Linked DNA regions of Beijerinckia sp. 28-YEA-48. The protein of the gene in region 1 binds, or shares a complex with, the protein of each later gene. Links are inferred from orthologs where the notes say so. Each region holds a gene or a part of one and is shown on either strand. Other genes may lie near its edges.

Region 1 (9,624 bases):
ATCTCGATGCCATGCTGATCGAGGTGGAACTGCTGACGGAATGGTATGCCGCGCATGTGGCGAAGGTGAATCTCGCCTCCGGCGCACGGGCGATGTTCGTCAATTTGTGGAAGGGCACCCTTCGTGAAATTGTCACATCTCCGACAACTTGGATGTTGCGCGATTATCATTCCCCCAATCTGCTCTGGCTCGAGGGTCGCTCCGGCATCGAGAAGGTGGGGATTATCGACTTCCAGGACTGCGTGATCGGGCCGGCGGCCTATGATGTCGCATCATTGTTGCAAGATGCGCGCATTACCGTTCCCGATGACCTTGAGCTGAAACTGCTCGGCCAATATGCACGGGCGCGTAAAGAGGCGGATACCGCCTTCGACATGTCGTCCTTCGTGCGCGCCTATGCCATCATGGGGGCGCAGCGCGCCACCAAGATTCTGGGCATTTTCGCACGTCTCGATAGGCGCGACGGAAAATCGCAGTATCTCGCTCATATTCCGCGTATCGAGCACTATCTATCCAAAGGCCTGAAGCATCCGGCTCTTGCCGACCTGAAAAGCTGGTATAAAACTCACCTGCCGCACATTGTCGGCGAGTGATACGGATCCAGCCTTCGGTTTTTTGATGCAATCATCCCAGATGCCGCATACCGCCATGGTCTTCGCCGCCGGCCTCGGCACGCGTATGCGCCCGATCACCGATAAACTTCCCAAGCCTTTGGTCGAGGTGCGCGGCAAGCCGCTGATCGATCATATGCTCGACCGCTTCGCCGAAGCCGGCGTCGAGAAGGCGGTGGTCAATGTGCACTACATGGCCGACGACATCGAACGCCATCTGAAGGGCCGCACCGCGCCGCAGATCGTGATTTCCGATGAACGCGCCAAGCTGCTCGATCAGGGCGGCGGCATCGTCAAAGCGCTGCCGGAACTCGGCACCGAACCGTTCTTCATCAGCAACACCGATTCGCTGTGGGTGGAAGGCGCCAAGTCCAATATCGACAAACTCGCGGAACATTGGGATCCCGAGAAGATGGACGTGCTGCTGCTGGTCGCGGCCACCGCGTCGAGCATCGGTGTCGATTGGGCCGGCGATTTCCACATGCTGCCCGATGGCCGTCTGGTCCGTCGCGACGAGCGTGAGGTCTCGGCTTTTGCCTATGCCGGCCTTGGCATCATGAAGCCGGAGCTGTTTGCTGGCGAGACGCGCGACGTCTTCCGTCTGGCGCCGATCTTCTTTGCCGCCGCCGAAGCCGGCCGGCTTTACGGTGCGCGTCTTGAAGGCATGTGGCTGCACGTGGGCACACCCGAAGCGATTGGCGAGGCCGAACAGGCGATCGCGAGGTCGGCATTGTGAGCGGTGAGGCCGCCTCGCATCGCAGACGGCTCTTCACCATCCCCGCCAGCGCGCCGTTCCTTGCCACCTTCGCGCAAGCCCTGCTCGACGGCGCCATCATTCCAGGCTTTCCCGACCGGGGCGACCCGCTCGCGCTGAGTGCCGCGACCATCTATGTGCCGACGCGCCGCGCCGCCAGAGCGCTGACCGCGGAATTGACGCGGCTCGTCACGGAGCCCGCCATCTTCCTGCCGCGCATTCTGCCGCTCGGCGCGCTCGATGATTTCGAAACCGGCCAGATCTTCGATGCTGATGGCGACAGCTATGATCCCGATCAACCCGAGGCCATCGGCGAGCTTGATCGTCGTCTCGCGCTCACCCGCCTGATCGAAGCCTGGAGCGCCCGCATCACCCATGCGGTCGTCACCATGGATGCGGTTGGTGAACCGCAGATGGATGCTGACGAGCCCTTCGTCGTCGCGGCGACGCCGAGCCATGCCTTCGCGCTGGCGTGTGAACTGGCTGGCGTGATCGACGAGTTTCGCATCGAAGGCGTCGCCCTCGATGATCTGGCCAAACTCGTTCCCGATGATTTTGACAGATATTGGAAGATCACTCTCGATTTTCTGAAGATCGCTTTCGACTACTGGCCGTCCTATCTCGACGAACAAGGCTTGCTCGACCGGGTCGAGCGGCAGGCGCGGCAGATCAAACAGCGCGTTGATGCGTTCAAACACGGCTCCAAGGGGCCGCAGATCGTTTTAGGTTCGACCGGCACCAATCAAGCGACGGCGGACCTGATCGGCGCCATTTCGCAGCTGGCCAAAGGCGCCGTTATTTTGCCGGGCCTTGATCTTGCTATGGACGAAACGGCCTGGACGGAAGTCGACGAAGGCGTCGCCGAGGGACATCCGCAAGCGGCGCTAAAACGCCTGTTGGAAACGCTTGAATGCAGCCGCGCCGATGTCATTGCCCTGACACCGGGTGTGGCATCGCTCGCGCCGCGCGAACGTTTTCTTGGCGAAGCGCTGTTGCCGGCGCAGGTGACGGGCACATGGCACGCGTGGCGCGACCGGGTTGAGCCGGCGGCCATCGCCACCATGCTGAATGGTGTTGCGCTAATCGAAGCCTCCGATGATGGCGAGGAAGCACGCGCGATCGCGGTGGGGTTGCGGCAGGTGCTGGAAACCCCGGGCCGGACCGCCGCGCTGATCACGCCGGATCGTATCATCGCCCAACGCGTGCGCGCCGAATTGGCGCGCTGGAATATCGAGGTGGACGACTCGGGTGGTGATCCGCTTGCGGCCATGCCGCATGGTGTGTTGGCGCGGCTGTTGCTCGACTGCGCTCAGGCCAATCCGCTGTCGAGCGACTGGATTGCGCTGCTCAGCCATCCGTTGCTGCGGCTCTCGTTTGCAGCCCAGGATATGGCGCGCATCGCCCGCCATGCCGAGATCGCTTTGCTGCGCGGCCGCAGTTTCCATATTGCCGACATTGAGACGGTGTTGAACCAAGCGCGCATGGCCGCGACCGATCGGCATGCCCATCCGGCCCTGAAGGCGCTGACAGACGTCGACTGGCAGAACATCGAGACCATGCTGCGCCGGCTGGCTGAAGCCGTTCGTCCCCTTGCCATGGCCGCCACGGGTGATCTGGCCGGCTGGGCCCATGCGCATCGCCAGGCCTTTGAAGCGCTTCGCGCCGGCGATGCCGCGCTCTACCCCGGTGATGACGGCGAGACGTTGCAGCAGCTGTTTGAAACCATGCAGGCCTCGGTGGCAGCAGGGCTCTCGTTCTCGCATACGGACTATTCCGGCGTGTTCGAGCGGTTGGCGCAGGAAGCCACCGTGCGTGGCCCCCGTCGCGCGCATCCGCGCCTCAAAATTCTCGGCCTGCTCGAAGCCCGTTTGATTCCCGCCGATACGGTTTTTGTCGCCGGCCTCGACGAGGGCGTGTGGCCGCCACAAGCGCGCACCGATGCGTTTCTCAACCGTCCCATGCGTAAAGAACTTGGCTTGAGTTCGCCGGAACGGCGCATCGGCCAGACGGCGCATGACTTCACCATGGCGCTTGGCGCGCAGGAAGTGTGGTTGTCGCGCGCTTTCAAACGCGGCGGTTCGCCCACCATTGCCTCGCGCTTCCTGCAACGCATGGAAGCGCTCGCGGGGCCGGAGGCCTGGGCGGCTTGTCGCAGCCGTGGCGAACAGTTTCTGCACTATGCCCAGGCGCTCGATCGGGCGCCGGACAAATCGCAGCCGGTAGCCCAGCCCGAGCCCAAGCCGCCGATCGACCTGCGTCCGACATCGCTCAGCGTCACCCGCATCGAAACCCTGCGGCGCGATCCCTATTCCATCTATGCCGAGCGCATCTTGAAATTGCAGCCGCTCGATGAGGCGGGCGAGGAAGATGGGGCGCGGCTGACGGGCACGCTCACCCACAATGTGCTGGCGCAATTTCAGAAGGCCAATCCCGGCTCGACATTGCCGCCCGATGCGCTTGAGCGGCTGATGACGATTGCCAAAGCGGAATTCGAGCCGTTGCTCGGCGATGCCAGTTTCGTCGCCTTTTCCTGGCCACGGATCGAAGCGCAGTTGCGCGCCTTCCTGGCTTGGGATCTGGATGAACGCGCCGAGGTGACGCGACTTTTGGTCGAGGAGCGCGGCCGGCTTGCCATCCCGCTGGCCGATGGTTCGATGTTCAATCTGACGGCGGAGGCCGACCGCATCGAAGGGCGCGGCATGGATTTCCGCATCATCGATTTCAAGACCGGGGTCTTGCCGAGCCACAGATTGATTGAAGCCGGTTTCTCCGTGCAGGTGACCTTGGAAGCAGCGATGCTCCAACGCGGCGGCTTTGTCGAAGCCCCCGCTGGATCGCAGGTCAGTGGCGCGGCTTACGTCAAATTTCAGGGCGCCAAGGCCAATGAGATTCGCGAGGTCGGTTCGGACAGAAAGGGCAAGCCGCTGCCCGAGCTGATCGGCGAACATCATGCCAATCTGGTGGTGATGCTGGGCGATTTCCGCAAGCCATCGACCGGTTATCGCTCGCGTCCCTTCCCGCAATATCGGCTGCGTTTCGGCACCTATGATCATCTGGCGCGGGTGCGCGAATGGTCGTTTGGCAGCGGGCCCGAGGAGATCGGCTCATGAGCGCCGGGCGTTCCTCGAGCCGCTCCTCACTGAGCCAGGCAGCTGCGTCCGACCCCTCGGTCTCCGTCTGGGTGTCGGCCAATGCCGGCTCGGGCAAGACGCATGTTCTGGCGCATCGGGTCATCCGGCTGCTGCTCAACAACGTCGAGCCTGGCAAGATTCTCTGCCTGACCTTCACGAAGGCCGCCGCCGCCAATATGGCGCGGCGCGTCTTCGACATTCTGTCTGGCTGGACGTCCTTTGACGACGAGACGCTTCAGCAGGCGTTGTCCGACATGACTGGCCGCACCGGCCATGATCTCGCCTTTGCCCGCACGCTGTTTGCCCGCACGATCGAGACGCCGGGCGGACTCAAAGTGCAGACCATTCACGCCTTCTGTGAACGGCTGCTGCACATGTTCCCGTTCGAGGCGAATATCGCGGCTGGCTTTTCGGTGATCGAGACGGATGCCCAGGAAGAGCTGTTGCAGCGCGCCCGCGAGGATGTGCTGGCTCTGGCGATCGATGCGCCTGATAGCGTCGCTGGCCGGGCGTTGCATCTGATCACCGGACTGACGAGCGAAGCAAAGTTCGATCAGTTGCTCAAAGGCGGCCTCGCCAAACATGCGGCGATCGAGGCGGTGCTCGGCCGTCTGCAGGAGGGCGGCTATCGCGCGCGTCTGGCGCAGGAACTGGGCTTGAGGCCGAGTGAGACGATCGAAGCGCTGGACGCCGAGATCACCGAAGGCGGGCCTTCGAAAAAGGACTGGGCGACGGCGGCGGAAATTCTCGAAGCCTCGAGCGCCAGCGATCAAAAGCAGGCGGGTCGCATCCGCGCCTTCCTGGCCGTCTCCTCTGTTGAAATTCTGCGCGCCACCGTTCTCACGGACAAGGGCGAACCGCGCAAGACCTTCGCCACCAAAGCCGCTCAAGCCCGTCTCGATCCGACGATCGTCGACGAACTCGAGCGCCTGCCGCCCCTGCTGGAAAAACACAAGGCGGCGCGTTGCGTCGAACGTTCCGCAGCGCTGCTCGAGCTGCTCAACGCTATTCTTTTGCGCTACCGTCATCTCAAGACGGCGCATGGCAAGCTCGATTTCGCCGATCTGATCGAACGCACGATGATGTTGCTCGATCGCTCCAGCGCCGCCTGGGTGCTCTACAAGCTCGACAACGGCATCGATCATGTTCTGGTCGATGAGGCGCAGGACACCTCGCCCGAACAGTGGCACATCCTGCAGCGCCTGACGGAGGAATTCTTCGCTGGTTCCGGTGGCGGCGCGCCGCGTCTGCGCACGCTGTTTGTCGTCGGTGACGAGAAGCAATCGATCTTCTCGTTCCAGGGCGCGCGTCCCGAATTGTTCGCCGGCATGCGCCGGCATTTCGAGGATCGCGCCGGCCCCGGCGAGTTGCGGCCCGTGCCGCTCACCGTGTCCTATCGTTCGGCAAGCTTGGTGCTCGAGCAGGTCGATCGCACTTTCATGGCGAGTGATGCCTATCGCAGCGTCGTCTCGGGTGACGATGGCTGGCTGCGCCACGAGGCCTATAAGGCGCAACTGCCAGGCCTGGTTGAAATCTGGGATGTGATCGAGCCAGTGGAGGTTGAAGCGCCGACCTCCTGGTTGCTGCCGGTCGATGCGGTGCGCGAGGATGCGCCGGAAGTGCGGCTGGCGCAGCGCATCGCTAATTTGATCCGCGATTGGATCAGGCCGGGCAGCGGCGAATTCGTTCATGATGGCAGTGGCGCACCGCGCCAGGTCAATGCTGGCGACATCATCATTCTTGTCCGCCGCCGCAACAATTTCTTCGATGCGATGATCCGCTCGCTGAAGGCCGCCGGCGTTCCGGTTGCCGGTGCCGACGTGCTGAAGCTCACCGATCACATCGCCGTCATGGATCTGATGGCGGTCGGCCGCTTCGCGCTTCTGCCGCAGGACGACCTGTCGCTTGCCTGCGTGCTGACATCGCCGCTCGGCGGCCTCGACGACGACGATCTCCTGCAATTCGCGCCGCAGCGCGCGGGCAGTCTTTACGAGGCCTTGCAGGCTTCGCCAGATCCCAAACATCGCCAGGTCGCGGCCCGTCTCGCGCGCTGGATTGCGCTCGCCGCCGAAATGACGCCGTTTGGCTTTTATGCCCATCTGCTTGGCGCCGATGGCGGCCGGCGCGATCTCTTGTTGCGCCTCGGCGGCGAGGCCAATGATGCCATCGACGAATTCCTCAACCGCGCCCTGGCGCATGAGAAATCGCAACCGCCGTCGCTCTCGGCCTTCCTGCACACGTTCGCTGCCACCGAAGCGACGGTGAAGCGCGATCTGGAAGCGGCCGGCGAAGTCGTGCGCGTCATGACCGTCCATGCGGCGAAGGGCCTTGAAGGCAAGATCGTCTTTCTGCCTGATACGACCGGCGCGCCGGGCTCCTACTTCGATCCCGACATTGTTTTCATCGCCGGCGAGGACGATCTGGCGCTGCCGGTCTGGCGCCGCAACCGCGACGAGGATCCGCCGGCGGTCGAAGCGGCCAAGGGCCAGTCGCGGCTGGAGCAGCAGAACGAATATCTGCGCCTGCTCTATGTCGCGATGACGCGGGCCGAGGAGCGGCTCTACATCTGCGGCTATCGCGGCCTGCAGAAGCTCAACGACGACTGCTGGTATCAGGTCGCGCGCCGGGCGCTGGAAGCGGGCATGGATTCGGTGCCGGCGCCCTGGAACGACGGCGAACAGGTTTTGCGCGCCGGCAGCACCGCCACGGGCGGCCGCTTGCCGGAGGCCAGCCTGTCGCGCGATCGGGCGGAACCGGATTGGCTGCGCCAGGCCGCGCCGCAGGAGCGAGCGCCGCTACCCCCGATTAGCCCGTCGCGGGCGCTCGCCGCCGCCGATCAGCTCGAGCCCTCGGTGCGTGACAACAGCAGCGCCGTCGCGCTGGTCGTCGGCACGTTGATGCATGGTCTCCTGCAATATCTGCCCGATCTCGCCCCATCCCTGCGCGCTGCCGCCGCCCGCCGGTTTCTGGCCGCCAGGGGCCGCGCCTTGGTGCCAGACGAGCAGGAGCGGCTCGCCAGCCAGGCTTTGGCGCTCATCGATAATCCGGCGCTCGCGGCCCTGTTTGGTCCCCAGTCCCGTGCCGAAGTCACCATCGCCGGCAAGGTGCGGCGGCCGTCGGCAGCGCCGCTCGATATTGCCGGGCGGATCGACCGGCTGGCGGTGCTGGATGCCGACGTGCTCATCGCTGATTTCAAGACAGGTATGCCCAAGGCGCTGGCCGATCTGCCGCCAGCCTATGTCACTCAGATGGCGCTCTATGCCGCTGCGATCGCTCCGCTTTATCCCGGCAAAACCATCCGCCCGTTCATCGTCTGGACGGCCAGCGCCCAGGCGGTCGAAATTCCGGCGGAACGGCTGGTTTTGGCCCTGGAAGCCACGATTATCCGGTAAGCGCAATCGTGATAGGGTCTAGTCCTTGACCGGACCCGGCGCGGTTCATACTTTCCACGTCGAATGCGGGATTCGATCCCGGCCAAGTTAAGGATTTTGAGATGGCTACCGAAAAAGTCACCGATGCCACGTTTGAAAGCGACGTTTTGAAGTCGAGCGAACCGGTTGTCGTCGATTTCTGGGCCGAATGGTGCGGCCCTTGTAAAATGATTGGCCCGTCGCTCGAAGAGATCGCCGGCGAGATGGCTGGCAAGGTCAAGATCGTCAAGATGAACGTCGACGAGAACCCCGGCGTTCCCGGTAAGATGGGCATCCGCTCGATCCCGACCCTGATGCTGTTCAAGGACGGCAAGCTGGCGTCGCAAAAGGTCGGCGCTTCGCCGAAGGGCGCGCTGGTCAAGTGGATCGAAGAGACCATCGCCTAATAAAAACGCCGGCGCGAGCCGGCGTCAGGATCTAAATTCAAGCGGCGCGCCTCGGGGCGCGCCGTTTTCTATTTTCAGGGGCGGGCGAGGAATTCCGACGCCTGGTAAAGCGATTTGAACGGCACGTTCTTGCTGGCAAAGAATTCTTTTGCACCGTCTTCGCGATCGACGATGGAAATGACGAGCACCACTTCGGCGCCGGTCTCGCGGCAGGCTTCGATCGCCTTATAGGCGGACTCGCCCGTCGTCGTGACATCCTCGACGATGATCAGCTTCTTGCCGGCGAGGCTTTCGGTTTTCGTCAATCCCTCGATGACCTTCTTGGCGCCATGGTCCTTGGCCTGCTTGCGCACGAAGAAGCCACGGATCGGCTTGCCTTCCTCGAAAGAGTGCTGGCAGACGCCACCAGTGATCGGCACCGCGCCCATTTCCAGGCCGCCGACATAATCGGCGCCGGCGTCAGTGATGGCGTCAAACAGGTGACGGGCGATCAGGCTGGCGCCTTCCGGATCGAGCATGGTCGGCTTCATGTCGAAGTAGAAATCGCTTTCCTTGCCGGAGGCGAGCTTGATCTTGCCGCGCCCGAAGGAGCGGGCATGGATGATATCGGCAAGCCGGGACCGGCTGGCGGCGGTGACCTTGGAAGACATGCGGGGCTCCAGGAGAGACGGATTTCACCGCCTATCTACACTGCCGGCTCCAGCCGGGAAATGACCGTGGGCCGGCCTGTGGACGGCGCTAAGCGGTCAGCCAGGCCACGGCCTTGGTTGCCTCGGCCAAAGCGGCCTCTTTCGAGGGAAAAACCAGACCCGCGTAGAAGCCGACCGGCGTCCAGGCGCCTGCATCCTCCGCATCGCGGCGAAATTCTTCAAAACCGAAGCTGCCGTCCGGGCGCTGGAACAGATCGACGCAGCGGTCATGGACCTCGTTTTCGAGGCTTTCGAACACCACCCAGGACTTGTCGATCCGCCCTGACATCAGCCCGTCCCCTTATTCGGGCGGCGTGTGATTGGCTTTCAGCACTTCGCCGGCCAGATAGAGCGAGCCGGCGATCAGCACGCGCGGCGCCACCGGCCAGGACCGGGTGGCGATGGTCCGTAGCGCCGCCTCGAAATTCTCGGCCAGCGAGGCAGCCAGGCCCACAGACTGCGCGGCGGCGGCCACATCGGCGGCGCTGCGCGCCTGATGCTCGCCACCGATCGGCACGGCGATCACTTCGCGGGCAAGGTCGCGGAAATTGGCCAGGAAGCCGGCGGTGTCCTTGGTTGTTAGCGTGCCGCAAATGAGGATCAGCGGCCGAGGCGACTGTTC
Region 2 (9,668 bases), 2.0 Mb from region 1 along the record:
TGCCACCTCGGAGGAATTGCGAGCCCAGGCCCTCAAGCGTCTCATCGACCAGGCCAAGGACTACGAAGCCGACGCCATCGTCGACGTTGATTACACCGTCGATGGCGTGAAGAGCTGCGATCTGTCCGCCTGCGATCTCAAGCGCGTTATCGTCAGCGGCGTCGCCGTCCGCCTCGCCCGCGGCTGATCCCCAAACAGCCCGACATCATTCAGCGAAGACCGAGCATTATTGCGGCTCGATCTTCGCTTGGTCGATCCAGGCTCTCCAGTCGACGATTTGTTCGCGCAGGAAAGCCTGGCCCTCGTCCGGTGTCGTGATCCAGGGATCGCTGGCGACGCTGTTGAGGAAGACCTTGCCTTCGGCGCTACCGGTGACTTCGTTGAACAGCTGGTTCAGCCGCTCGACGATCGGGCGCGGCGTCGCCATCGGCACCATCGCCGCGAACCACCCGACGATCTTCATCGGCACGCCAAGCTCCGTCATGGTCGGAAACTGCGGCACCACCTGCATCCGCTCGGGCGGGCTGATCGCCAGAATGCGGACCCGCTTCTCGCGCTCTTGAGAGATACTGAAAATATTGTCGAGCGTGGCGAAGTCGAGCGCGCCGCTGGTCAGGTCGTTCAATGAATCGCCGGCGGTGCGATAGATGACCTCCACGGCCTCAAGGCCCATGGTCTGGTTATAGATCGAGCCCATCACCCGGCCGAGCGGATTGGACGTGCCATAGCTCGCCTTGGCGCCCTTCTGCTTCAGAAAAGCGGTGAGTTCGGCCAGCGTCTGCCAAGGCGCGTCGGGGCGCACCACCAGCATGGTCGGCTGCCTGTTGATGGTGGCGACGATCTGGATTTCCTTTTCGGCATCGACCGGCGGCTTTTTGAACAGGCTCATGTTGGCTGCCAGCGCCGTCGCCCCATGCACGTAGATCGTGTGCCCGTCGGGCTTTGAGCGGGCCGTATATTCCGTTGCCAGATTGCCGAGGGCGCCAACCTTGTTTTCGACGATGACAGTGCGCCCGAGCAGCGGCCGCATTTTCTCCGCATACCAGCGCACGATGACATCGGCGCCGCTGCCCGCTGGAAAGGCGCAGACAAAACTCACATCGCGCGTCGGATAATCCTGGGCGATGGCCGGCAAGGTCAGAAGGGGAACGGCGAGTGTGGGCATGGCGGTCGCGGCCGACAATCCCTGGATGACGTGCCGGCGAGACAAGTTCTGCATCGTTTCCTCCTGTTTTTATCGTGGCGTTTGTTGTTGTTGGATGATCACCACGCATTCTTATAGATAGATGATGCGCGAACGTTCAAACGCCCGCGCATCATATCTGCTCCACGCTCAACGCTTAGGCCGCTTTCTTGTAGGGCCCGAGCTGCTGCAGGGCCCAATCGAGAAAGCTCATATCCACGACCTTGGCGAGCTCCACTGGTCGCTCCAGCATTTTCAGTTCGCCAAAAATGTCGATGTCGGTCTGCAGCGCTTGCATGTCGAGCTTGCCGTCGGGATCGCAATAGGCGAGCACGAAGGACTTATAGATCTGCGGGTCGCGGAACGGCCCGTATTTCACCAGGATGTCGATGATCGCATCGCCCTTGGCGCCCGAGAAATTGCCGGTGTCGTCGAGCGAGTCATTATGATCGCGCACGCCCCGCAGAAAGGCGCGCAGGAAGCGCTTGCCCTGTTCGCTCTGCTCCTTGATGAACTTGCCGCCATAAAGCGTCACTGCCACTTGTTGCGACGGCATCAATTCCCAACTCGGCATCAAAGCGACCGCCGCCCCGCGTTTCACCGCCAGCGTGCCGGCCGGATCGGGCGGCATGGCGAAATCGATCGCGCCGCTTTCCAACGCCGCCACCTGCTGCGGGAAGCTCATGGACGTTTCCCGCACCTGGTCCATCGGGATGCCGGCCTTCTTGAACAGCAGGTAGAACAGCGTGCTGGCGGAACTGCCCGGTGCGCCATTGGCATAGGTCAGCCCCTTCAGATCGGCGATCGTCTTGACCCGCCCTGACTGGACCAAGGCCGTGCGCACCATCAGCCGGATGCTGCTGCGGTTGACGATGTTGCGCGATTTGTCGGCGACCATGCGAATGTCGAGGCCGCGCGTGAAGCCGTTATAGAACCCGGCCGACGGCCCGCCCGCCGCCACTTGAAGATCGCCGGATGCCATCGGCGCGATCATGCGCGCCGCCGAGTCGAAGGGGATCATCTCGACGTCGAGTCCTTCGTCTTTGAAATAGCCGCGTGCATGGGCAACGAAATAGCCCACATCCGTGGCTGCGTTTGGGACGCCGAGTTTGACTTTGGTGGGACCTTGCGCGAGCGCGGGCGCGGCCAGCGTTGTCGCTGCCGCCGCACCCGACAGCGCGAATGCGCGTCTGGTGATCATGATTGTCCTCCCCTGGTCTTTATTTCATATCCCAGGCAGGATCATCGGGTCCAGCAAGACCGTGGCTACAGACAGCCTAAGCCCAGACAGCGCGGGCTTTGACTGAGCTATGGCTTTGCCGGCGTCAGCTCGGCTTGAAAGAGCCCCTCGGCCTGCATCACCGCATCGAAGCGGCCGGCCGGATCGAGCGTCTTGTTCATCTCCACCAGGCGGGGCATCCAGCTCTCAGCGATCGTATATTTCACCGAGGCGCCGCTCTGCTTGTGGGTGATGACCGCGACGGCAAACAGGCCCTCGGGCGCCTTGTCCGACGCCACGGTGAGCGAGCCCTGGCCGGGGCTGGCGGTGGTGGCGATCAGAATGCCATCGGCTGGGCAGGCGCAAGGCGCCTTCGGCCCGGCCCAGAAGGTCACATTGACCTCACGCGGCTTGGCGTTGAGCTTCTGGAGGGCATCGAGCCCGATGCGAATGCCAACGGGAATGAACGCGCCGAAGCCACCGTGCACGCGGGTGCCGAGCGCGATCCATTCCTCGCGGCTTTGGGCTTGGGCTGCCGATAAGCTGCCGGCGAACGCCAGAATGACGGTCGCTCCGACCAGTCGCGTGACAAACGCAGCCGTTTTGTCGCTGAGCGAGCTATGCATCGTCATAACTTTTCCCTCCCTCTTCATACCAACGCGATCGCTAGCATGAATTTTCGAGCGGACAAGTCGTACACCGCACAAACGGAGGCATTTGAGGGAAATTTTGCATAAAAAAAGGCCGGGCATTGCTGCCCGGCCGACAATCCAGCGGGGAAGCCGGATGTCTCCAGAGGGGAACGGCATGAAGTTCTTTTGTGAGCCTCACCGGAAGGGAGGGGGCTTGGCTCAAACCTCAGCCGACCCAGACATATTGCGCGGTGCAGTCGTGCGTCGCAACGCCGCAATGTGCATGGTGCCTGTGCAGATAATGCATAGCGAGTAACCAAACTTGGCTCCAGCCATGCACAGGCTTAATAGTCCCACCGCTGCGCGTTCGCGACCAGGAAGTCCCTGAACACACGAACCCTTGCGACATTCTTCATTTCTTCCGCATAGGCGAGATAGCACTCAAGCTCGGGCATATCCGCCTGCGGCAGGATGCGAACGAGCTGGGTGTCGGCGAGCGCGATATAGTCGGGCAGCACCGCGATGCCGACACCGTTTTCCACAGCCCGGCGCAGGGCCGAGATATTGTTGACGGTGAGCGTCGAGGGACGCGGGTTCTTTGCATCACGGCCGGCAAAGTGCAGGGAGTTGACGCTGCTCAAGTAGTTTTGCGCCGACACCCCATAGGTCAGGATGCGGTGGTGATCGAGATCCTCGAGCGACTTCGGCTCGCCGAAACGCTTCAGGTAAGCCACTGATGCATAAGCATGAAAATGCATCGTAAAAATGCGTCGGCGGATGATGTCGGCCTGCACCGGCTCACGCACCCGGATCGCTACGTCGGCCTCACGCATCGACAGGTCAAGCTCATCGTCCGACAATAGAATCGACAGTTTGATGTCCGGATAAAGCTCCAGGAACTCACCGATTCGCGGCGTCAGCCAATTGGTCCCGATTCCCACCGTCGTGGTGACGCGCAAGTCGCCGTGCGGCCGCTCCCGGCTGTCCGACAGTCGGGTGCGGGTGGCGTCCAGCTTGACCACGACATCGCGCACCGTGCGAAACAGAACATCGCCCTGCTCGGTCAGGATCAGCCCTCGGGCATGGCGGTGGAACAGCGGTACCTGCAGATCGGCCTCGAGCGCGCTGATCTGACGGCTAACGGCCGACTGGCTCAGCCCCAGTGCCTCGCCGGCATGGGTAAACGACCCGGCCTCTGCCGCCGCGTGGAATATTCTCAGTTTGTCCCAGTCCACCGTGTCAGCCCTTCAGATTGCCCGCTGCGCTTACTCCGCCGCCACCTTGGTCACTTCGTGGGCGGCAAGCCAGCGCTCCGCTTCCAGGGCCGCCATACAGCCCATGCCGGCTGCTGTGACAGCCTGGCGGTAAATGTCATCGGTCACGTCGCCGGCGGCGAAAACGCCTGGAATATTGGTCGCCGTCGAATCGGGCGCGGTGCGAATATAGCCGTTCGGCTTGATCTCGATCTGCCCCTTGAACAGTTCCGACGCCGGCTCATGGCCGATGGCGACGAAAACGCCGTCGACAGCCCTCTCCGTCACTTCGCCGGTTTTAACGTTGCGCAGGCGCGCATGGGTCACGCCCGGCGGCGTCGCCGTGCCGGTCACTTCGTCGAGCGCGTGATCCCAGACCACCTCGATCTTGGGATGTTTGAACAGCCGCTCCTGCAGGATGCGCTCGGCCTTGAACCCGTCGCGGCGATGCACGACCGTGACCTTCGAGGCGAGATTGGCGAGATAAAGCGCTTCCTCGACCGCCGAATTGCCGCCGCCGACCACGATCACTTCCTTGCCGCGATAGAAAAAGCCGTCGCAGGTGGCGCAGGCCGAAACGCCGTAGCCTTTGAACTTCTCCTCGGAGGGAATGCCGAGCCATTTGGCTTTCGCACCCGTGGCGATCACCAGTGTATCGCAGGTGTAATCGACGCCGCTGTCGCCCTTGAGGCGGAACGGATGGCGCGACAGATCCACCGCGGTGATGTGGTCGGAGACCATGCGCGTGCCGACATGCTCGGCCTGCGCCTTCATCTGCTCCATCAGCCACGGACCCTGGATCGGATCGGCGAAGCCCGGATAGTTCTCGACATCCGTCGTGATCATCAGCTGACCACCGGGCTCGAAGCCCGAAATCATGACCGGCTCCAACATCGCGCGCGCGGCGTAGATGGCGGCGGTGTAACCCGCAGGGCCGGAACCAACGATGATCATTTTTGCATGCTGGGGAACTTGCTTATTGCTCATCTTATGGGCTCGGAATGCATGAAAACGGGGAATGGGCGGCCTGACCGGCCGCTGAGGCGTCCCAGTTATGTAATAGATGCAGAGCTCGGCGGAAAGCCGCAGAGCGCGGAAAGCACGTCAATTTGCTCGCGCCGTGTTGCCAAAAAGGAAAAGGGCGCCCCAACCCTCGGCCGGAGCGCCATTAACTCATTGAATTTATTAAATTACATCCCGCGATACATCTGGCGCCGCATCCGGTCATGCCGCATATCGCGATGCATGCCCTCGCGCCTCATCTCGCGATGCATTTCCCGGCGCATCATGTGGCGGCGCATTTCGTGGCGCTCGCGGTCATGGCGGTATCCGGGGTTGTAGTATTGAACGGGCTGAACCAATCCAGCCTCGAAACCGCCAACGCTGGGGCTTGCTGGCGCGGCCTGCGCGATCCCTAAGCTGGCGACGGATGCGCCCGCCAGGAAAGAGAGAGCGACGGCGGCTTTTGCGAAAATATTCATAATTCCTCCAGGGGTACCCCCCGACGCGTAGGCGTCACGGTCAAAACCCGTGGGAAGAACATTCGTTCCGATTAAACTAAAAAGCAGGCCGCTGTCGGATAACAGCGGCCTGCCACTACAATGCGCCGATAATCAGCGACAAACTTGGAACGGATGCGTGCCGCGCGGATTGCCCCACGCGTCATAAACCGGCCGGCGTTCCCAATAACAGCCACCGCCGTAGGCCGGATAGCCGCCGTAACCATAGGCAGGAGCCGGATAATAGCTCGGCGCGGCGGAAGCCGCCGCAGCGGCACCCAAAATGCCAATCGCGGCGCCAGCGGCGATCGCCCCACCCGGGCCGATACCACCACGGCGATAATAGCCCGGGCCGCCATAATAGCGCGGGCCGACAACCACCCGGCCGCCGTAGGCGCGCGGGCCACCGCGGCGATATTGCACCTGCTCAGTCAAGGCCGAAGCATGAGCATCGGCAACTGAAGGCGCCATACCCGCGGACAACGGCATGGCCGCGACCGGGGCAGACGCAAAAGCCGCGACTGCGAGCGAAGCGCCGACGGCAAGACCGTAAATACTCTTCATGGAAGTCTCCTCTGGGCCCCTTCCGACCGCATCAGTAGTTTACACGTGACCCACCGAAAGTCGATATAAGACAAAGGTGGCTGGCCCTATGTCACTGCAACGCAAAAGACTAAAAATGGTTCAATTGTCGGGTTCACCGGCGGCAATCCGCGCTTGGTCGACGACTTGCCGCACGGCTCTTGCATGCTATACGGGCCGGGCAGTCCTCCTATCTGGACGGTGAATCGATGCACCGTCGACGATTTTCGAGAGATTGGCGGGATTTGGCCGATTTTGGGCCGCATGTGAGGGCGTTAACCGTATGACGACGCGCGGCGCGATTGGCGGGCCCCGCCTTCTGCTGCGCCGGCTTCGCGAGGTCATGGCGGAGCCGGTGACGGCACAGGCGCGCCTCGACAAGATCGTCGTTCAGATCGCCTCCAACATGGTGGCCGAAGTCTGCTCGGTCTATGTGCTTCGCGACGACGGCCGGCTCGAACTCTTCGCCACCGAAGGTCTGAACCGCGAAGCCGTCCATCTGACCACCCTGCGCATTGGCGAAGGTCTCGTCGGCTTGATCGCCCAGCGCGCTGAACCGCTGTCCTTGACCGACGCCCAGGCTCATCCGGCCTTCTCTTATAAGCCGGAAACGGGCGAAGAAATTTACCAGTCCTTCGTCGGCGTGCCGATCCTGCGCGGCGGCAACACGCTTGGCGTTCTCGTCGTCCAGAACCGCGCGCGGCGCACCTATTCGGAAGAAGAGATCGAGGTTCTAGAAACCATCTCGATGCTGCTGGCCGAGATGATCGCGTCGGGTGAATTACAGTCGATCGTCCGTCCCGGCATCGACATCGGCAATCGCCGCCCCATGGCGTTGCGCGGCACGGCGATTTCCGAAGGCGTCGGCCTTGGCCATGTGGTTTTGCATGAGCCGCGCGTCATCGTTACCCAGATCATCGCCGAGGACACGCAGCGCGAGGAAGAACGCCTCAACACCGCCATCGAGGCGATGCGCGCCAACCTCGACGAACTGCTCGAAAACGACGGCATGGGCGGCGGCGAACATCGCGAAGTGCTTGAAACCTTCCGCATGGTCGCCAACGATCGCGGCTGGCTGCGTCGCCTGCGCGAAGCGGTGCGCGGCGGCATCACCGCCGAGGCCGCTGTCGAGCGCGTGCAGAACGAAGCGCGCGCCCGCTTGCAACGCCAGGCCGATCCCTATCTGCGCGAGCGCCTGCACGACCTTGATGAACTGGCCAACCGGCTGCTGCATCAGCTCACCGGGCAGGAACTCGTCACCGCACCCGAAAACCTACCCGACAACGCCATTCTCGTTGCCCGCAGCATGGGACCGGCTGCTTTGCTCGACTATGATCGCAAGCGTCTGCGCGGCCTCGTGCTCGAAGATGCGGGCTCGTCGAGCCATGTCGCCATCGTCGCCCGCGCGCTCGGCATTCCGACCATCGGCGATGTCGCCAATATCACTAGCCTGGTCGAACAAGGCGACGCCATCATCGTCGATGGCAGTGTCGGCGAAGTGCAGCTACGTCCGCAGCACGACGTCGAACTGGCCTATAGCGAAAAGGCGCGGCTGCGTGCCCGCCGCCAGGAACAGTATCGCGCCTTGCGCGACACACCCTCGAAAACCCAGGACGGTGTCGACATCGGCCTGCATATGAACGCCGGCCTGTTGGTCGATCTGCCGCTGATGGCGGAAGCCGGCGTCGCCTCCATCGGCCTGTTCCGCACCGAACTGCAATTCATGCTGGCGCCGCAGTTTCCGCGCCAGGAAAAGCAATACGCGCTCTACAACGCGGTGATGCAACAGGTGCAGGATGGGTTCGTCACCTTCCGCACCCTCGACATCGGCGGCGATAAAATTCTGCCGTATATGAAGACCTTCGAGGAAGAGAATCCGGCGCTGGGTTGGCGCGCCATCCGCATTGGCCTCGATCGCCCCGGCCTGTTGCGCCTGCAATTGCGCGCCCTTTTGCGGGCTGGCGCCGGCCGGCAATTGCGCATCATGTTTCCCATGGTCGCCTCGGTCGAGGAGTTCGATGCGGCGCGCGCCTGCGTCTATCGCGAGATCGACCATCTGCGCCGCCATGGCCATATCATGCCGTCCGATCTCAAACTCGGCGTCATGATCGAAGTGCCGTCGCTGCTCTGGCAGCTCGATGAATTGCTGCAGCGCGCCGACTTCCTCTCGGTCGGCTCGAACGACCTGATGCAATATCTTTACGCCGCCGATCGCGACAACAAGCGCGTGTCATCGCGCTACGATCCCATGAGCCCGCCGGCGCTGCGCGCCCTCAAGCGCATCGCCGATCGCGCCAATCTGGCCGGCAAGTCGCTCACGCTCTGCGGCGAAATCGGCGGCAAGCCGCTCGAAGCCATGGCCCTCATCGGCATCGGCTATCGCTCGCTTTCCATGTCGCCGGCGAGCATCGGCCCAGTGAAAGCCATGCTGCTTGGGCTCAATGCCGGCGAGATCACCGAATTCATCGGCGACTTGCTCGATCGGCGCACCGGCCAGACCTCCCTGCGCCCCGACCTGATCGCCTTCGCCGAGGCCAAAGGCGTGCCGCTGTAGCGACGCTACTTCCGCTCGTCCCAGTCTCGCGCCTAGGTTGTGAACCCAGGCTTTTCTCTTTTCTCAGCCTTCAGGTTTTTCCATGCTGCCCGCCGACAAACTCAATCTCATTGCCCGCCGCCACCAGGAGATTTCCGCACGCCTTGCCGGCGGCGCCACCGGCGCGGAATTCGTCGCGCTGTCGCGCGAACTGGCCGAGCTCGATCCGGTTGCCACCGCCGTCGACAATTGGCGCACGGCCCAGTCGGACATCGCCGGCGTCGAAGCCATGCTGGCCGATCCCGCCATCGACGGCGAAATGCGCGCCCTTGCCGAGGAGGAGAAGCGCGACGCGCAAGCCCGGCTCGAGCAGATTGAACAGGCCTTGCGCCTGGCGCTGTTACCCAAGGACGCCGCCGACGAGCACGGCGCCATCCTGGAAGTGCGCGCCGGCACCGGCGGCGATGAAGCCGCCCTCTTCGCGGGCGACCTGTTTCGCATGTATCAGCGCTACGCCGAACTGCATGGCTGGAAGATGGAAGTTCTCTCCACCAGCGAAGGCACGGCCGGCGGCTTCAAGGAAATCGTCGCCCAGGTGGAAGGGCGCGGCGTCTTCGCAAAGCTCAAGTTCGAATCCGGTGTCCATCGCGTGCAGCGCGTGCCCGACACGGAAACCCAGGGACGCATTCACACCTCGGCCGCTACCGTCGCCGTTCTGCCGGAAGCGCAGGAGGTCGACATTGATATCAACGAAGCCGATCTCAAGG

The links.
Region 2: the proteins of trxA (region 1) and trxB are in contact, whole or in part, in a crystal structure (PDB 1F6M), measured with the Escherichia coli proteins. The link is inferred for Beijerinckia sp. 28-YEA-48 from one-to-one orthologs.

The regions. Positions count from the first base shown.
Region 1 is NZ_FNSI01000001.1:3,874,199-3,883,822, reverse strand. What follows is about bases 6,918-9,624. They hold trxA (thioredoxin), read left to right. Parts: upstream 6,918-7,935; coding sequence 7,936-8,313; downstream 8,314-9,624. Other genes in these bases: BLW50_RS18160 (bifunctional folylpolyglutamate synthase/dihydrofolate synthase), read right to left, coding at 9,304-9,624; BLW50_RS18165 (hypothetical protein), read right to left, coding at 9,052-9,291; pyrE (orotate phosphoribosyltransferase), read right to left, coding at 8,388-8,963; addA (double-strand break repair helicase AddA), read left to right, coding at 6,918-7,888. Outside these bases: tRNA (adenosine(37)-N6)-threonylcarbamoyltransferase complex ATPase subunit type 1 TsaE, read left to right, coding at 1-593; BLW50_RS18190 (nucleotidyltransferase family protein), read left to right, coding at 619-1,347; double-strand break repair protein AddB, read left to right, coding at 1,344-4,475; more of addA, read left to right, coding at 4,472-6,917. UniProt on the Escherichia coli protein: Participates in various redox reactions through the reversible oxidation of its active center dithiol to a disulfide and catalyzes dithiol-disulfide exchange reactions.
Region 2 is NZ_FNSI01000001.1:5,903,405-5,913,072, reverse strand. Bases 3,271-6,021 are described here. They hold trxB (thioredoxin-disulfide reductase), read right to left. Parts: upstream 5,242-6,021; coding sequence 4,300-5,241; downstream 3,271-4,299. Other genes in these bases: BLW50_RS27730 (hypothetical protein), read right to left, coding at 5,901-6,021; BLW50_RS27735 (hypothetical protein), read right to left, coding at 5,478-5,768; BLW50_RS27745 (LysR family transcriptional regulator), read right to left, coding at 3,379-4,269. Also shown: BLW50_RS27765 (heavy metal-binding domain-containing protein), read left to right, coding at 1-187; BLW50_RS27760 (Bug family tripartite tricarboxylate transporter substrate binding protein), read right to left, coding at 227-1,219; BLW50_RS27755 (ABC transporter substrate-binding protein), read right to left, coding at 1,341-2,384; BLW50_RS27750 (FmdE family protein), read right to left, coding at 2,492-3,034; more of BLW50_RS27730, read right to left, coding at 6,022-6,350; ptsP (phosphoenolpyruvate--protein phosphotransferase), read left to right, coding at 6,652-8,922; prfA (peptide chain release factor 1), read left to right, coding at 9,005-9,668.